Regions from separate parts of the Neobacillus sp. SAB-20_R2A genome, predicted to be linked through region 2. Evidence: a T-box and tRNA genes for the amino acid it is inferred to sense, from the RefSeq annotation. Region 2 holds a T-box; the other holds one or more tRNA genes.
The links. A T-box is a leader RNA that pairs with one kind of tRNA and senses whether it is charged. The one in region 2 lies ahead of argS (arginine--tRNA ligase), so its partner is inferred to be a tRNA-Arg.

Region 1 (8,092 bases), 1.5 Mb from region 2:
CCCAAAAAATGACTGGGGACGTTGTCGCAAATATCGAAAAAGAACTACGGTATATATCAGGCATCATTAAGCAAAAGGGAAGAGAGATGTTGAGTAATTATAAAATTACTCCTCCCCAATTCGTTGCCCTGCAATGGCTTTTTGAAGACGGAGATATGACAATTGGCGAGCTCTCTACTAAAATGTATTTAGCCTGCAGTACTACCACTGATCTGGTCGACCGTATGGAGAAAAATCTTTTGGTAGAGCGGGTGAAAGATACAAACGATCGCCGTGTTGTGAGAATCCATCTTCTCGAAGAAGGCAAGAGAATCATTGATGAAGTGATTAAAAAGCGTCAAGTCTATCTTGAAGAAGTCTTAAAAAACTTCAATAAGGAAGAAATTCAACTCTTGCAAAACAACTTAATAAAACTGCATCAGGAAATGAAGTAAGTCCAGTAGACGGATTGGCGAGCCAGAGGTTCGTTTATGAACGCAGTTGATATGATGCGTTCGAATATAAAGAAGTTGCTAACAGCAAAATGAGGCGAAAAGTTTGAAGCAAGCAATTGGTGTTATAGATTCTGGTGTCGGCGGCCTGACTGTTGCTAAAGAGGTCATGAGACAGCTGCCAAACGAGAAAATCATCTATTTGGGTGATACCGCGCGCTGTCCCTACGGCCCAAGATCGACGAAAGAAGTAAAAAGATTTACATGGGAATTGACCCACTTTTTATTAGAAAAAAATATAAAAATGCTGGTAATTGCCTGCAATACGGCAACAGCAGCTGCGCTCGACGATATCCGCAGGGAATTATCGATTCCTGTGCTAGGGGTCATTAACCCTGGAGCAAGAGCGGCAATAAAGCGGACAAAAAACTATCGTGTCGGAATTATTGGGACAGATGGAACTGTTAAAAGCGGTGCCTACGAAAAGGCATTAAAATCACTTAACAGCCGTCTTTTTGTCAAAAGTCAATCCTGCCCCAAGTTTGTGCCGCTAGTGGAAAGCGGTGAATACGATGGGCCGATTGCTGCGAAAATTGTGGATGAAGCGCTGCAGCCTTTATTGAATCAAAACCTGGATACGCTTATATTGGGGTGCACCCACTATCCACTGCTCGAACCGTTGATTAAAAAATTCATGGGTGAAAAGGTTAGTGTCATTAGCTCAGGTGATGAAACGGCCAGGGAGATTAGCGCCATTCTCCAATATAAAGGACTCCTTGAATCAGACGAGCAGGCACCAGAACATGAATTCTATACGACTGGCTCCACTTGGATTTTCTCAAAAATAGCGTCGCAATGGCTCGGCACCCCTATTGAAAATGTGAAAAAAATAAAATTGTAAAATAGAGTCCTTAAAGGGCTCTATTTTTTATTGAAAAAAATTTAATGAATTTGTCCTATTTTTCTTTTCGAGGCGGTCTAAATTTTTCATAGGCTCGTATACATGATAGTACAAACAGTCTTAGGGGGGAAAAATATGTTCAAAAATAAAGCAAAAATTCTTGGCCTGGCTGTGCTCACTTCCACGGTTGTGCTATCCGGCTGCGGCCTATTTGGCAGTGAAACACAAAAGAAGATTGATCCGCCAAAAACGGTGACGACAACGAGTGAGAAGAACATCAATAAGGAAACAGCGGCCGTAAAGAAGGAAAATGCAGAGAATGTGTTGAAAACGGAGCTATATCTCATTGACAAGAATGGTTATGTTGTCCCGCAAACATTAAATCTTCCAAAAACCAAATCAGTCGCTAAACAGGCGCTGGATTACTTAGTGGTGAACGGACCTGTAACGGATATGCTGCCGAATGATTTTAGAGCCGTTCTGCCTGAGGATACAAAACCATCGGTTAATATTAAAGATGGGGTTGCAGTTGTTGATTTTTCAAAGGAATTCAAAAACTATCAGCCTGAGGATGAATTGAAAATCCTTCAGTCAGTCACCTGGACCCTGACGCAGTTTGATGGTGTCAATTCTGTTAAGCTGAAAATGAACGGTCATGAATTAACGGAAATGCCTGTAAAAGGAACGCCAATCAGCGAAAAGCTTTCCAGGGCAACAGGCATCAACTTAGATACAAAGGATGTAGTGGATATCACGAATACGAAGCCAATTACTGTATACTTTATTGGCGGTGAAGAAGGCTCCTACTATTATGTGCCAGTTACCCGCAGGGTGAAAGCAAGTGAGAAGGATCCAATCACAGCGGCAGTCAATGAATTAATCAAGGGCCCAAGTGAAAAGTCGAACCTTGTTTCCGAATTTATGACTGATGTTAAACTAAATGAAACACCGAAATATCAGGACGGAACTGTAACCTTAAACTTTAACAAAAATATTTACGGCAGCTTTGAAGAGAAAGTGATTTCGCAGAACCTATTGGATACACTTGTGCTTTCCTTGACTGAACAGAAGGGCGTACAAAAGGTAGCTGTTTTAGTTGACGGTAAAGCGGAATTGAAGAATGACAAGGGTAAGAAGCTTTCTGCACCGGTTACCCGCCCAGAAAAAGTCAATACAGGTAGTTTTTAAAAAATAATTTTTGTTATACTATATAATGACAATCAAAGAGGTTGGCTGACTGCCGCCTCTTTCTATTTTGTATTTAGTGTTTTTGTAAGGGGGGAGAGTCCCTTACAGTGACCACGGAGGAGGAGTTTGGGATATGGCGCGTGCAGACGGAAGAGAGCCATTGCAATTAAGACCCGTACATATTGAAACCAATTATTTAATGCATCCGGAAGGCTCGGTCCTTATTTCAGTCGGCAATACAAAGGTGATTTGTACCGCTAGCATTGAGGATAAAGTCCCGCCGTTTATGAGAGGGCAAGGCAAAGGCTGGATCACCGCGGAATATGCGATGCTTCCCCGGGCAACGGAAACAAGGAATATCCGAGAGTCCTCGAAAGGCAAAGTTACCGGCCGGACAATGGAAATCCAGCGATTAATCGGCCGTGCCTTAAGAGCGGTAGTGGATCTTGAAGCGCTGGGCGAGCGAACTGTTTGGATTGACTGTGATGTCATTCAGGCGGACGGCGGAACAAGAACAGCTTCGATAACGGGGGCTTTTGTGGCTTTGTCTCTTGCCTTACAGTCGTTTTCTGGGAAAAAATCATTATCGAAATTTCCGATTACTGATTATTTAGCAGCAACAAGTGTCGGAATTTTAGAGGGCGGCCAAGTAGTGTTAGATTTGAATTACATAGAGGATTCCAAGGCACAGGTCGATATGAATGTTGTCATGACAGGCAGCGGCGAATTTGTTGAGTTGCAGGGAACGGGTGAGGAAGCGACATTTTCCTACAATGATCTCCAAGGGTTGCTTGGTGCTGCTCAAGAGGGGCTCATGGAGCTGTTTGAACAGCAAAAGGCGGCCCTTGGTGAGGAAATTATGCAAAAAATTGAAAATCGCAGAAAGAAATAGAGGAGATTCATATGAATGAAGTTATCATTGCCACGAAAAATCCCGGAAAGGCCAGGGAGTTTGAGCATATTTTTGCAAGCAGGGGAATTACCGTGCGGACGTTGCTGGACTTTCCGGAGCTTCCGGAGGTAGAAGAAACCGGGACAACCTTTGAGGAAAATGCCACATTAAAGGCGGAAACCATTTCGAAGGCACTTGGGAAAATGGTAATTGGCGATGATTCCGGACTAATCGTTGACGCGCTTGAGGGCCGTCCGGGCATCTATTCGGCCCGCTATGCTGGGGAACCGAAAAATGACTTAAATAACACGAATAAGGTACTTGCGGAGCTAGAGGGTGTTCCTGAGGAGCAGAGAACAGCCCGCTTCTATTGTGCTTTAGCAGTTGCCATCCCTGGTCAGGAGACGTTTACGGTGTCAGGTACCTGTGAAGGCCGGATATTGGAAGAGCCAAGGGGTACCAACGGCTTCGGCTATGACCCGGTTTTCTTTGTGCCGGAAAAGGGAGTAGCAATGGCAGAGCTATCTGCTGATGAAAAAAATAAAATCAGCCATCGGGCGAATGCGTTAATGAAATTGGATTCGGTGCTAGATTCGAAGCTGGAAAGCGCTGAAGGCAAATGAGCAAGGTATTGGTCGTAAGCGACAGCCACGGTATGACGAAGGAGCTTGAGGTAATCAGGGAAAGGCACATGGCCGATGTCGATTTAATGATTCATTGCGGTGATTCCCAGTTGGACCCGGACCACAAGTCCTTAATGGGGTATTTTACGGTTGGCGGAAATTGTGATTTTGGCGGATTCCCGCTGGAGCTGGTAACGGACCTCGCTGGAAAAAAGATTTTCATTACCCATGGCCATCGATATTCGGTCAAAACTTCGTTGATGAAATTAACCTACAAAGCTCAAGAATCTGGTGCTGATATTGTCTGTTTTGGGCATTCGCATATCCTGGGGGCAGAGGTGATCGACGGTACCCTGTACCTGAACCCAGGCAGCATCCGCCTCCCACGCCAGCGTGTTGAAAAAACATACGTGATCCTTGACTTGCAGGAGAATTCCGTCAGGATGACTGTTTATGAATTAAACGGCAAGGACATACCGGGATTGGCTCGTGATTTCAAGGTTAATTAATAATGGGGGGAGCGCCCCCCAATTATTTCTCAGAAAAAATTTATAATCTGTTGACAATAAAATACTAAGGTAATATAATAAATCTTGTCTTTGATTACTGATTATGTCCCAGTAGCTCAGCTGGATAGAGCACACGCCTTCTAAGCGTGCGGTCGGGAGTTCGAATCTCTCCTGGGACGCCACTACTACATACCAAAATATATACTCACCTGATCAGGTGAGTTTTTTTTATGCGTTAATTATGTTACACTATTTTCCAATGATAACCTACAAGGACGGATTCTTATGAAAAAGCGGGAAAAAGTGAAAAAAATAGATAACGTGATTTTTTTCCCCGGAATGGAAAAAAGATTAACGGACAAAGGCTTAGAAAGCCTGCAAAATAAAAAATATACTGAAGCCATCAGGCTTCTCGAAGAGGCGAAAGAATTGGATCAGGATAACGATGATGTTTTAATCGGCCTGGTCCTTGCCTATTTTGAGGCTGGGAATTTTCAAAAGGCAAAGGTCCTTGCAAAGGAATTGCTTCATAAGGGAATCGGTGACTATTTTCAATTGGTGGATTTATACGTAACAGTGCTTATTCAGCTTCATGAATATCAGGAAATCGTCTCAACTATTGAGGCGCTCTTGGAGGAAAAAGAGATTCCGCCGGAAAGACTGGAGCATTTCTTAACCCTTCTCCAATTCAGCCGAAAAATGGCAGAGAACAAAAGCCTTGATCTGAGGAGTGAAGAGCCGGAGGAGGATACCGATCCGGATTCATTAAATCTATTATCCTTAACCAGTCTGAACGAGCAAATGCTGGCCATTTCAAGACTTTCAGATAAAAACATCAGGCCTTATGTCCCCGAAATAGAAGATTACTTAAAAGCGGAAATAGGCCATCCCTTTTTAAAAACAATCCTATTAACTCTTTTAAAAGAGCAGGAAGTCGACAAAAACATAAAAATGGTTAAATTTTCGGAAGAAATAACCATAAATCCGACAGGAATAGCAGATGTAAGACATCAGCCGAAAATGATCTCTATTAAAGAACTGCTTGAGAATCGGCTTGAAAGCAGCAATCCCGTTCTGTTTGCAAGCATCAGTGAAATGGTAGAGCGTATTTTCTTTACCAGCTACCCATTCGAACTGGAGCCAGAGACCCCGGCTGCCTGGGCTGCTGGCTTTCAATATTTGGCGCAGGAATATATGGGGATAAACTCGGAAATAAATGAATTATCTAAAGACTATGACGTATCGCCGGTTGAAATCACCCTTGCTATACAGGAAATAGAAGAAATTGAGAAAATTTCTTATCCTAATCTATAACCTTCGCTGTTGAAAGAAACAAATCCTGTGTTATAATGTAAGGGTTGCATTGTGTAAAAAACTATTTTACAGCAAAAAAAGTGGAAAATGGCTTCGTGGACAAGACATATTCCGAATCTAAATTCGTTACGAATGAAATGAGTAATAGATGTTGGAGGGAAAAGAATGACTGCAAAATGGGAAAAGTTAGAAGGAAACCGCGGTGTCCTTACAATTGATGTAAGTGCAGATAAAGTAAACGAAGGTTTAGACGCGGCTTTCAAAAAAGTAGTAAAACAAATCAATGTTCCAGGCTTCCGTAAAGGGAAAATGCCTCGTGGAATGTTTGAAAAGCGCTTTGGTGTAGAAGCTCTATACCAAGATGCATTAGATTTTATTTTTCCAGATGCATACATGACTGCTATCGATGAAACTGGTATCGAGCCAATTGCTCAGCCTGAAAATGTTGATTTTGACCTTGAGCAAATGGGCAAAGACAAAGACTTTACTTTCAAGGCAACTGTTCAAGTAAAACCTGAAGTAACTTTAGGCGAATACAAAGGCCTTGAAGTAGAAGAGCTTGACACCACTGTTTCAGAAGAAGATGTGCAAAAAGAATTAGAAGCTCTTCAAAATCGTCATGCTGAGCTTGTTGTAAAAGAAGAAGGAACTGCTGTACTTGGCGACACAGTTGTAATCGACTTTGAAGGCTTTGTTGATGGCGAAGCATTCGAAGGCGGCAAAGGTGAAAACTACTCTCTTGAACTAGGTTCAGGCTCTTTCATTCCTGGCTTTGAAGAACAACTCGTGGGCGTTGCTGCCGGCGAATCTAAAGATGTAGAAGTAACTTTCCCTGAAGAATACCATGCAGCAGAGCTTGCAGGTAAACCAGCTGTGTTCAAAACAACTGTTCACGAAATCAAAGGTAAAGAACTTCCTGCATTAGATGACGAGTTTGCTAAAGACGTAGACGATGAAGTTGAAACTTTAGATGCATTAAAAGAGAAAATCAAAACTCGTTTAGAAGACAGCAAAAAGCATGATGCAGAACATAACTTACAAGATACACTAGTGGAAAAAGCTGCTGAAAATGCTCAAGTTGAACTTCCAGAAGTGATGATTGACAACGAAGTAAATCGTCTTCTTCAAGATTTTGAACAACGTCTGCAAATGCAAGGCATGAACCTTCAGCTTTACTATCAATTCTCTGGCCAAGGCGAAGAAGCTCTTCGCGAACAAATGAAGGCTGATGCTGAGAAAAATGTTCGTGTAAGATTAACTTTAGAAGCTATTGCTAAGGCTGAAAACTTAGAAGTATCTGAAGAAGATGTAAATGCTGAGCTTGAAAAAATGGCAGGAATGTACAACATGCCTGTTGACAACATCAAAAAAGCTCTTGGCGGAACAGAAGGCATCAAAGAAGAACTTAAATACAAAAAAGCAATCGACTTTCTTGTTGAAAACAAGAAGTAATACGTAAATAGTTCCAAGGCACGATTTTTATCGTGCCTTGTTTTATACATTTTTTCAATTACATATTATAATAAGGACAGGGTAACCTTTTTTATAAACGGGTGGCAGGAATAAAATTTTTGCCGGCGAATTAATTAAATCCAAGATTGATTTTTAAAAATTATGGTTAAGCTGTTTGAGGTACATATTTCATTTTTTAAGCGAAGTCCAGACAAATAAAAAACATATTTTGAGAAAAGCTTTTTAGTTCCAGTCCGCCCGCTAAATGTGTTACAATGCAAAATACATACCTAATGAATTGTAGAAAAAATCGGATTTGTTTGGAATTTTCGCGAGCTTTAAATAAAGAAATAAGTCGTCTTAAGGGGTGAAAGGGTTGTTTAAATTTAATGATGAAAAAGGACAACTGAAGTGTTCATTCTGTGGAAAAACACAGGATCAAGTCCGCAAGCTTGTTGCTGGACCTGGAGTCTATATATGTGATGAATGTATTGAACTCTGCACAGAGATTGTGGAGGAAGAGCTTGGAACAGAGGAAGAAGTAGAATTTAAAGATGTTCCGAAGCCAAAGGAAATTTGCGAAATCCTTGATGAATATGTAATCGGACAGGATAAAGCAAAGAAAGCTTTATCGGTGGCTGTTTATAACCATTACAAGCGGATCAATTCCAACAGCAAAATCGATGATGTCGAGCTTTCAAAAAGTAATATTTGTATGATTGGACCGACTGGTAGCGGTAAAACATTGCTGGCGCAGACATTGGCGCGCATCTTAAATGTGC
Region 2 (8,092 bases):
TAGTTTCTCAACAAAGAGCGGAATCGTTGGCAAGGTCATTTGAAATCCAAGGAAGATAAAAAAGTTTGCGAATATGATAAGGACAAAATCCTTTGTCCAAATTCTTTCTTTCAGTCTTTCCTGCTGATTATCCATAAAGATTGTTAGACGTCCTCTCTTTTTTCTATGTTTCCCTATTATAACGAAAAATCGTTTCTACTAGAGCAGAAACGAAATTTCACTTTTTATTTATTTCACTTGAGCAGCCGCTTGGACAACTCGTTTCATCGCTGAAATTTGCCCTAAATGCATGGACTCATGGAAGATGGCAAAGCTCGTCAATTCGCCGTACGTTTCTTGACCAAGAAATGGTGTTTTAAGTTTCTCTGCGAAACTTTCAACCGGAATTCCTTGAATTCGTTCAAATTGTTCCTTTAACTGAACCGTCAATTCCTGGACAGATGGGACTTCACCATTCCAATCAGCCGGTTTTGTACCGTTGCCAAATAGTTCTAAATAATTGGCTGGTAAATTAGCTGACTTTTTCGGAAAGCCAAACATAAATTGTTCGGCAACAGTTAACACATGGCCCACATGCCAGTGGATTGTATTATTGAATCCTTCCGGCTGGATATCTACAATGTTTTGATCCAGCACCTCAACATTTTTTAGCAGGTAATTCCTCGCTGTTGCAAAACTTTTTAATAATACCTCACTCATCCCTTAGCCCTCCAATCATTAATCTAACTTTTATTGTATCCCATTTTTAACCAATGGTTAAGTGAAATGCTTTACATTTCTTCAGGCGCCTCAATCCCTAAGAGACGCAAACCTTCTTTAAGAACGACTGTTACAGAATAAACAAGTGCCAGGCGTGCATTTTGCTCCTCGCTCTGCTCGAGTACTTTAACTTCCGCATAGTATTTATTGAAGACTTGAGCAAGGTCAACAATGTATTTTGCGACTTGGGATGGATCATAATTTTCGCACGCGCGCTTAATGGCGTTGGAGAATTCCATTAACATGCTGATTACCTTCCACTCGTTTTCCCATGTAGTCTGGTATACGGACGCCGGTGCCGATTCCGCCTTCCATCCAGCTTTGCGTAATATTGAGCTGGCTCTCGCAAATGTATATTGAACATAAGGGCCGGTTTCCCCTTCAAAACGAAGCATTTCCTCTAAGGAGAATTCAATATCATTCATCCGGTTGTTTTTTAGGTCGTGAAAAATAACTGCACCGACACCGACCTGTTTGGCCACACCATCTTTGTCTGCCAGATTTGGATTTTTTTCCTCAATATTATGCCGGGCCATCGCGATTGATTCGTTCAAAACTTCCTCCAGGAGGACAACCTTGCCTTTACGGGTTGACATTTTCTTGCCGTCTTTTAGCATCATCCCAAATGGAATATGGACCATTTTATCGGCCCACTCGAAGCCAGCTTTATTCAATACCGCAATCAGTTGTTTAAAATGAAGGCTTTGCTCATGGCCGACGACATATAAGGATTGTGCGAAGTCGTAATTTTCTTTCCGGTAGATAGCAGCCGCTAAATCACGAGTGGCATACAGCGTCGCTCCATCCGATTTTTTAATGAGGCATGGCGGAAGCTCCTCTTCGGTCAATTCGACAACTTGGGCCTGGTCAGATTCCACGAGCAGCTGTTTTTCCTCGAGAAGCTGGACAACACGGTCCATTTTATCATTGTAAAAAGCCTCCCCGGCATAGGAGTCAAATTCCACGTTCATAAGCTGATAAATTCTTGAGAACTCCTTTAGGGACTCATCACGGAACCATTGCCATAAGGAGTGCGCTTCTTGGTCGCCATCTTCAAGCTTTTTAAACCAGCCGCGTCCTTCGTCTTCAAGAGCCGGATTCGTTTCCGCCTCTGCATGGAATTTAATATACAGGGCGAGCAGTTCCTTGATTGGATTTGCCTTGACCTTTTCCTCATCTCCCCAGCGTTTATAGGCAGAAATCAGCTTTCCGAACTGGGTGCCCCAGTCGCCTAGGTGGTTGATTTTGATTAGCTTGTAGCCGCACTTTTCAACAATTAAGGCAAGCGCATTTCCAATAACAGTAGAACGCAGATGTCCCATGGAAAATGGTTTTGCGATATTAGGAGATGACATGTCAATGGTAACATTGCCACCCTGGCCAAAAACATGGGCACCATACTGGCTTTTTTCAGTCATAATGTTGTTAATGATTTGTTCGGAGACAAGCCTTTTATTTAAAAACACGTTAAGATAGGCTCCGACCACTTCTACTTTTTCAAAAGTGGGAGACTGGATTTTTTCACTTAACTCTTGGGCAATTAAATTTGGCGCCTTACGTTTCAGTTTCGCGAGTGAAAAACACGGGAAAGCTAAATCCCCATGGTCCTGATTTTTTGGTTTTTCAATTAACTGCTCGATATTCTGGGAGGCTAATTCGCCTTCTAATGCTTGATGTAAGACTTCTGCAAGCCCTTTCTTAAAATTCATTTCCTATGACCTCCTTCATTTTTCTATAAATGCAAAAAACTCCCGTCTCTATTTAAAGAGACGAGAGTTTGAAATTCCCGCGGTACCACTCTAATTGTTCATACTGAACCGGCTTTGATCTTTGTTAACGGAGGATTCTCCGGCACCCCCTACTATTTTCAAGGGCGCTTCTCCAAAGTGCGTTTCATTATCTGCTCCGTATCAGGCTTCCACCGCCCCTGACTCGCTTGGACTTACGAGATAACTACTCTCTTTTTCACCGAATTTATTCGCTTAATTATTGGTTATTATACTGGAAAGAAACGGTTTTATCCAGTCCTTGCCGGTGTTTTTGATGAATTTTTCCGTTCTGGAAATTCTATTCGTAAAGGAGGGATTTGTATGGCGAGAAGAAACAAAATTCTGGTCCCAGAGGCGAGAAGCGGGTTAGATCAGTTAAAGGCTAAGGTCGTGCAGGCACAGCGTCCTGAGGATGCCAAATTTGAGGCTGCAGAAGAAGTGGGCGTACCCTTATCAAAAGGCTATAACGGCAAGCTGACCTCGGAACAAGCCGGCAAGGTTGGCGGCCGGCTTGGCGGCAGCATGGTCCGTGAACTCGTCAAAATGGCTCAGCAAAACCTAAGCAAAAAATAACCCAAACTAAAAGCACTGGAGCACTGGGGCCTGTCCCCCAGTGCTTTATCGCGTTACTTTCCTCTTGGCAGCCCCTTTAACAAAAACACCTTCATAATTTCCGCAATTTGCTCAGAGCTTAACGGGTCATGATTTTTTTCCCAATCCGAAACCAATGCGATATACATTTTTAGCAAAAGAAAGCTAGTTATTTCCGGGTTCACCGCTGGGATTGCTCCCTTAGCAATAGCCGTTTCGATTTTTTCCTTTAAATAACCGATAATTTCGTCCTCCACATGCTGGAGCATTTCCGAAACTGCTAAAGTTCCCATTTCCGCCTCTTCTTGTACCAATTTAATCATTAATTGGTGCCTAGAGCGGAATTCCAGTAAACGATAAAGGGCCCGATGGACATTTTCCGTAAAGGGCAATTCCGGGTTAATGACAGAATCCGCCTCCGCAATCATTTCCTTCACCAAAGAAGAAATAATTTCTTCAAATAACTCCTCTTTATTTTTAAAAAATGTATAAATGGTTCCCTTTCCGACGTTTGCAAGCTTGGCAACTTGGTCCATCGTCGTTGCTTTATAGCCAAACAAGGAAAAAGACCTAGTTGCTGCCTCCACAATCATTCTTCTGCGATCAGGTGCCATAGCGCACATCCTTCTCATTGACTAATTTCGTTCTACGGTCAATTAATATGCTTTTACTATAGCACAGCCTGAATTCGGTTTCAAATTTATCTGGAAGGTTTTTGGAAGGCTGTCAAACTTGCGGAAATTTGGCTAGTCAATAATTATAAAATCGTACAGTGTCAATCTCAGACACTCTGCTGTTAAAAAACCGGAGGCGGTTTGCCTCCGGTTTTAATCTTCTTCTTTTTCTCTGGACGTCTTTGAGTTTTTTAATCTTCCGGCATCCTTTAATGCTTTTTTTATAATCAGCTCAATCTGGGCATTCACACTGCGGAATTCATCATCTGCCCATTTCTCCAAGGCATCATATATTTTCTGATCAACGCGTAGTAGAAAACGCTTCTTATCGGCCACATTATCACTACCTTAATAAATCGATCCTGTATTAATTACGGGCTGACTGCCTTTATCAGAAACGATGGCAACCATTAAATTATTCACCATTTGCGCTTTCTTTTCCTCATCCAATTCGACAATTCCTTCATCCTTTAATTGATCAATTGCCGATTTGACCATGGATACGGCACCTTCCACAATGACCTTGCGCGCTGCGAGGACCGCTTTGGCCTGCTGTCTTTGCAGCATCGCATGGGCAATTTCACTCGAATACGCCAGATGCATGATCCTTGCTTCAATAATCTCCACTCCGGCCAATTCCAAGCGTTTCTGCAGGTCCTTTGTCAACTCGTCACCAACCTCATCCGAGTGCTGCCTTAACGATACTTCATAATCATTGTTGACATTATCATATGGGTACTGGCTGGCAATATGGCGCAGGCCTGTTTCACTTTGCGTATGCACAAACGTTTTGTAGTTTTCAACATCAAAAACGGCTTTGGCAGAATCAAACACCTTATATACAACTACCGCAGCGATTTCAATCGGGTTTCCTTCCAAATCATTTACCTTTAATTTATCACTATTAAAGTTTATTACCCTCAGGGATACTGTTTTTCTTATCGTTAAAGGAAGCGTCAACCAAAACCCTTCATGTTTGATCACCCCAAGGTAGCGGCCAAATAAAGTAAATACCTTTGCTTGATTCGGTTGAATGACAGTGAACCCGGAAAGCAGGAGAAACAACACCACCGCACTAATCACCGCGAGAATAAAAGATACGGGACTTTCCGTCAAGGTAAATTGCCTGAAGGAATATACTGCTGCCGCCCCGACTAACAGAAACAATAATATCCCCAAAAATCCATTAATTCTGTACATATCTTTCTCTTTCATCCCAACCACTCCCCTTTTGAAAAAATTTTCCATCTATATCATTATGATATCATTTTGGTATCAAAAGGTGAAGGAATATTTACCTATATTTTTTAACCCGTTTGGCATTATTAACGGTAACATTTTCACTAACTTTATAGTATAATCCCTTTATCTGGTAGATTCGGAGGTTATAATTTAGCATGTCTATTATGGAAATTAATATTAATGTGTTTCGAATGATTAATAATTTGGGGAAACAATACGACTTTTTGAATCCTCCCATTATGGCTATCGCTGAATACACTCTGTATGTGTTAATAGTGGCTTTAGTGTTGTATTTGTTTACAGGCGGTCGAAAAAATAAAGTGATGGTCATTTGCTCGGTATTCACCTTGTTAATGGCAGAAGGTCTAGGAAAACTAGCAGGAATGCTCCACTCCAATAATCAACCCTTCGCTGAACTGTCCAACGTCAATAAACTTATCGAGAAAGCAGTCGACAATTCCTTTCCCAGCGACCATACGATGATATTTTTCTCCCTATGCGTAACGTTCTGGCTTTTCAGGAGAGGCTGGAGTTTCTTGTGGATCCTGTTGGCTGTGCTTGTAGGGTTTTCGCGGATATGGGTAGGGGTTCATTATCCAGGGGATGTTTTGGTCGCTGCTATCCTTAGTATCATATCTGCTCTAGTTGTGCACCGGTTTGTTCCGAGACTTAAATTTATGCAAAACATAGCAGGAGAACAAAACATTCCAAACCGGACGAAATATGAAGAGCTTTAATATTTAATAGCAAATAGAAACGCTTGGATAAAAATCCAGGCGTTTCTGTTTGTACTATACTATTCAAACGTTTGATTAAAGCGGCTAGGCAAATGTGCTTTACTATTCAAACGTTTAATTAAATTTTGTAATGGGGGAAACTTCTGTATTAATGGGGTACTCCTTTTTTTATGATATGCTATTCAATCGTTTAATTAAAAACGGTACTATACTATTCAAACGTTTAATTAACTAATCAGGGGGTTGACCAGGAATTTTTCCTCAGTTTACGAACCTGTTGATCGATAGCGCCTAACACCAAATTGCCAGATTAGCAGGCATGGCAGGATAAACAGGCTGCCCAGTACAGGGAGCAGCATAAAGTAAATGGCGCTGCCCGTTGTTTTTCCAAGAAGGTACATAAGCGGCAAATAGTTAACCGTCCCAAAAGGGATGACATACGTAAAAAAGCGGGTCACCCATTTTTGATAAATATTTAGCGGGTACTGTGCCATCTCCCGGCCGCCGTCGGTAAAAATATTAGCCACCTCCAAATCTTGTACCGTCCAAAAGCACAGCGTCGCCTGAAGAATGTAGATGCCTGTGAAAATGAGAACGCCGCTGGTAATCATCAGGAATAGGGTAATGATTTTTGCCGCAGTCCATCCGATAGTGAGATTGTCTAGGGTCCAAGCCAAGACAATTAGACTTTGCAGCAGCCGACCGAATTTCGTGAATTCAAATTTTGACCCAAGGACCTGAAGGAACGTGCTCCGCGGCCTCACCAGCAGGCGGTCAAACTCCCCTCTGACCACCAGCCCCGAAAACGTATCAAACCCCCGGGCAAAACACTCGCTTATACTGAATGCCATGTGAATTACCGCAAAGCAAAGCGCAACCTCGAAAAATTGCCAGCCTTTTATTTGCCCGAAGCGTTCAAATAATAAGTAAAGCCCTGCAAAAATGGAAAATGGAATAAAGAACTGGCCTATTGCTAACAGCCAAAACGAAGCCCGATATTGCATCTGTGATTTAAAAAGAATTTTTAAATACTTAAAATATAACCCCACCTATTTTCACCCGCCTTGGACAACTACTTGATTTAGGACTCTGTTTAACGCTAGCCTGCCCGACCAAACTAGTACGAGAAGATAAACTAGCTGAATGACGATTCCGATGAGCGCTTCATGCTGCGGAATGTGCCCCGAGTAGACCCTGAATGGAAAATCGGCGGTCCAGCGAAACGGCAGGATGTAGGCAATATTTTGCAGCCACTCGGGCATCAATGGTATGGGGATAATTAACCCGGCGAAAAATTCACCGAGCACACTGAATAATAGCAGCGAACCGGTCGGTGACTTTGTGATAAAAACGGATATATACATGAACATTGAGACCGCTACTAACAGTAATAGGCCCAGTATTAAAGAACCTAAGAATAAGATAAATGCGGTGAAGCTTGGCGGCAGAGTCATCCTATAAGGACTTGGCAAGAAAAAGGCGACGATTAATATTGGGAAGCAGCGCAGGATGGCGCTTGATAGCCGCTGGGCAAGCAGCTTGGCATACCAAAATCCATATAATTCGCATGGCCGGCAAAGCTCATAGGCAATGTTCCCGCTTGTAATTAGTTCAAACAGTTCGGCGTCGCGGAACCAGATGGTCACAAAAACAAGAAACGCTTGCTGCAGCCATATGTACGTGATGATTTGTGTTAAAGAGATGGGAGGCGCCGTGAGAGCCGATTCATAGAAAGCCTCAAACACCATGATGGTAATCATGCCCCAGAAAAACTGCGTCGCCACCCCGGCGAGCGCGGCCGCCCGATACTGCATGCCCATTAAGAGACGGAGCTTCAACACCGCTAGATACACTCTCATATTTGATACTCCTTATAAAGCTGAACGATGATATCTTCGATTGGCTGTGCCTCTATCGCCACATCCTTTAGATCTACCTTTTTGGAAAGTTCGGCAATCACTTCTGAGGTGCTTATTTTTGACGCATCCAAGCTTAAGGTTGCCCGTTCGGGTGTCCAAGAAAGAGTCTGTGTTCCTTTGATTTGAATCGGGTTTTGATTTTTGTGATAATCCACTGTAATGTTTTTTTGCGTTGCGAATCTCTTTTTTAGGGTTTCTAACTGGCCATCGTATAATAAACTTCCTTTCCCGATTAAAATCACCCTTTCGGCCAGCGCTTCGAAATCATTCATATCATGGGTCGTTAGGATGACAGTCACGCCTTTTTCTTTATTAATAGTTTTAATAAATTGACGGACAGCTATTTTGGAGACCGCATCCAACCCGATCGTCGGCTCGTCGAGAAAAAGGATGTTGGGACT

Region 1: it has a tRNA-Arg gene. The T-box ahead of argS (arginine--tRNA ligase) is inferred to sense a tRNA for this amino acid. The anticodon was not compared.

The regions. Positions count from the first base shown of each region.
Region 1 is NZ_CP145895.1:4,610,521-4,618,612, reverse strand. Features, by position in the region: gene V5M37_RS22700 (MarR family winged helix-turn-helix transcriptional regulator) at 1-434, shown strand, start outside; gene racE (glutamate racemase) at 538-1,332, shown strand; gene V5M37_RS22690 (GerMN domain-containing protein) at 1,468-2,520, shown strand; gene rph (ribonuclease PH) at 2,654-3,412, shown strand; gene V5M37_RS22680 (XTP/dITP diphosphatase) at 3,424-4,035, shown strand; gene V5M37_RS22675 (metallophosphoesterase family protein) at 4,032-4,544, shown strand; tRNA gene V5M37_RS22670 (tRNA-Arg) at 4,650-4,726, shown strand; gene V5M37_RS22665 (tetratricopeptide repeat protein) at 4,830-5,858, shown strand; gene tig (trigger factor) at 6,024-7,310, shown strand; gene clpX (ATP-dependent protease ATP-binding subunit ClpX) at 7,687-8,092, shown strand, end outside.
Region 2 is NZ_CP145895.1:209,047-217,138, reverse strand. Features, by position in the region: gene V5M37_RS01185 (MFS transporter) at 1-135, opposite strand, end outside; gene V5M37_RS01180 (DinB family protein) at 229-699, opposite strand; gene argS (arginine--tRNA ligase) at 771-2,468, opposite strand; T-box leader at 2,522-2,737, opposite strand; gene V5M37_RS01170 (alpha/beta-type small acid-soluble spore protein) at 2,850-3,101, shown strand; gene V5M37_RS01165 (TetR/AcrR family transcriptional regulator) at 3,155-3,733, opposite strand; gene V5M37_RS01160 (Arc family DNA-binding protein) at 3,947-4,129, opposite strand; gene V5M37_RS01155 (SPFH domain-containing protein) at 4,142-5,008, opposite strand; gene V5M37_RS01150 (undecaprenyl-diphosphatase) at 5,191-5,772, shown strand; gene V5M37_RS01145 (ABC transporter permease) at 6,039-6,821, opposite strand; gene V5M37_RS01140 (ABC transporter permease) at 6,828-7,631, opposite strand; gene V5M37_RS01135 (ABC transporter ATP-binding protein) at 7,628-8,092, opposite strand, start outside.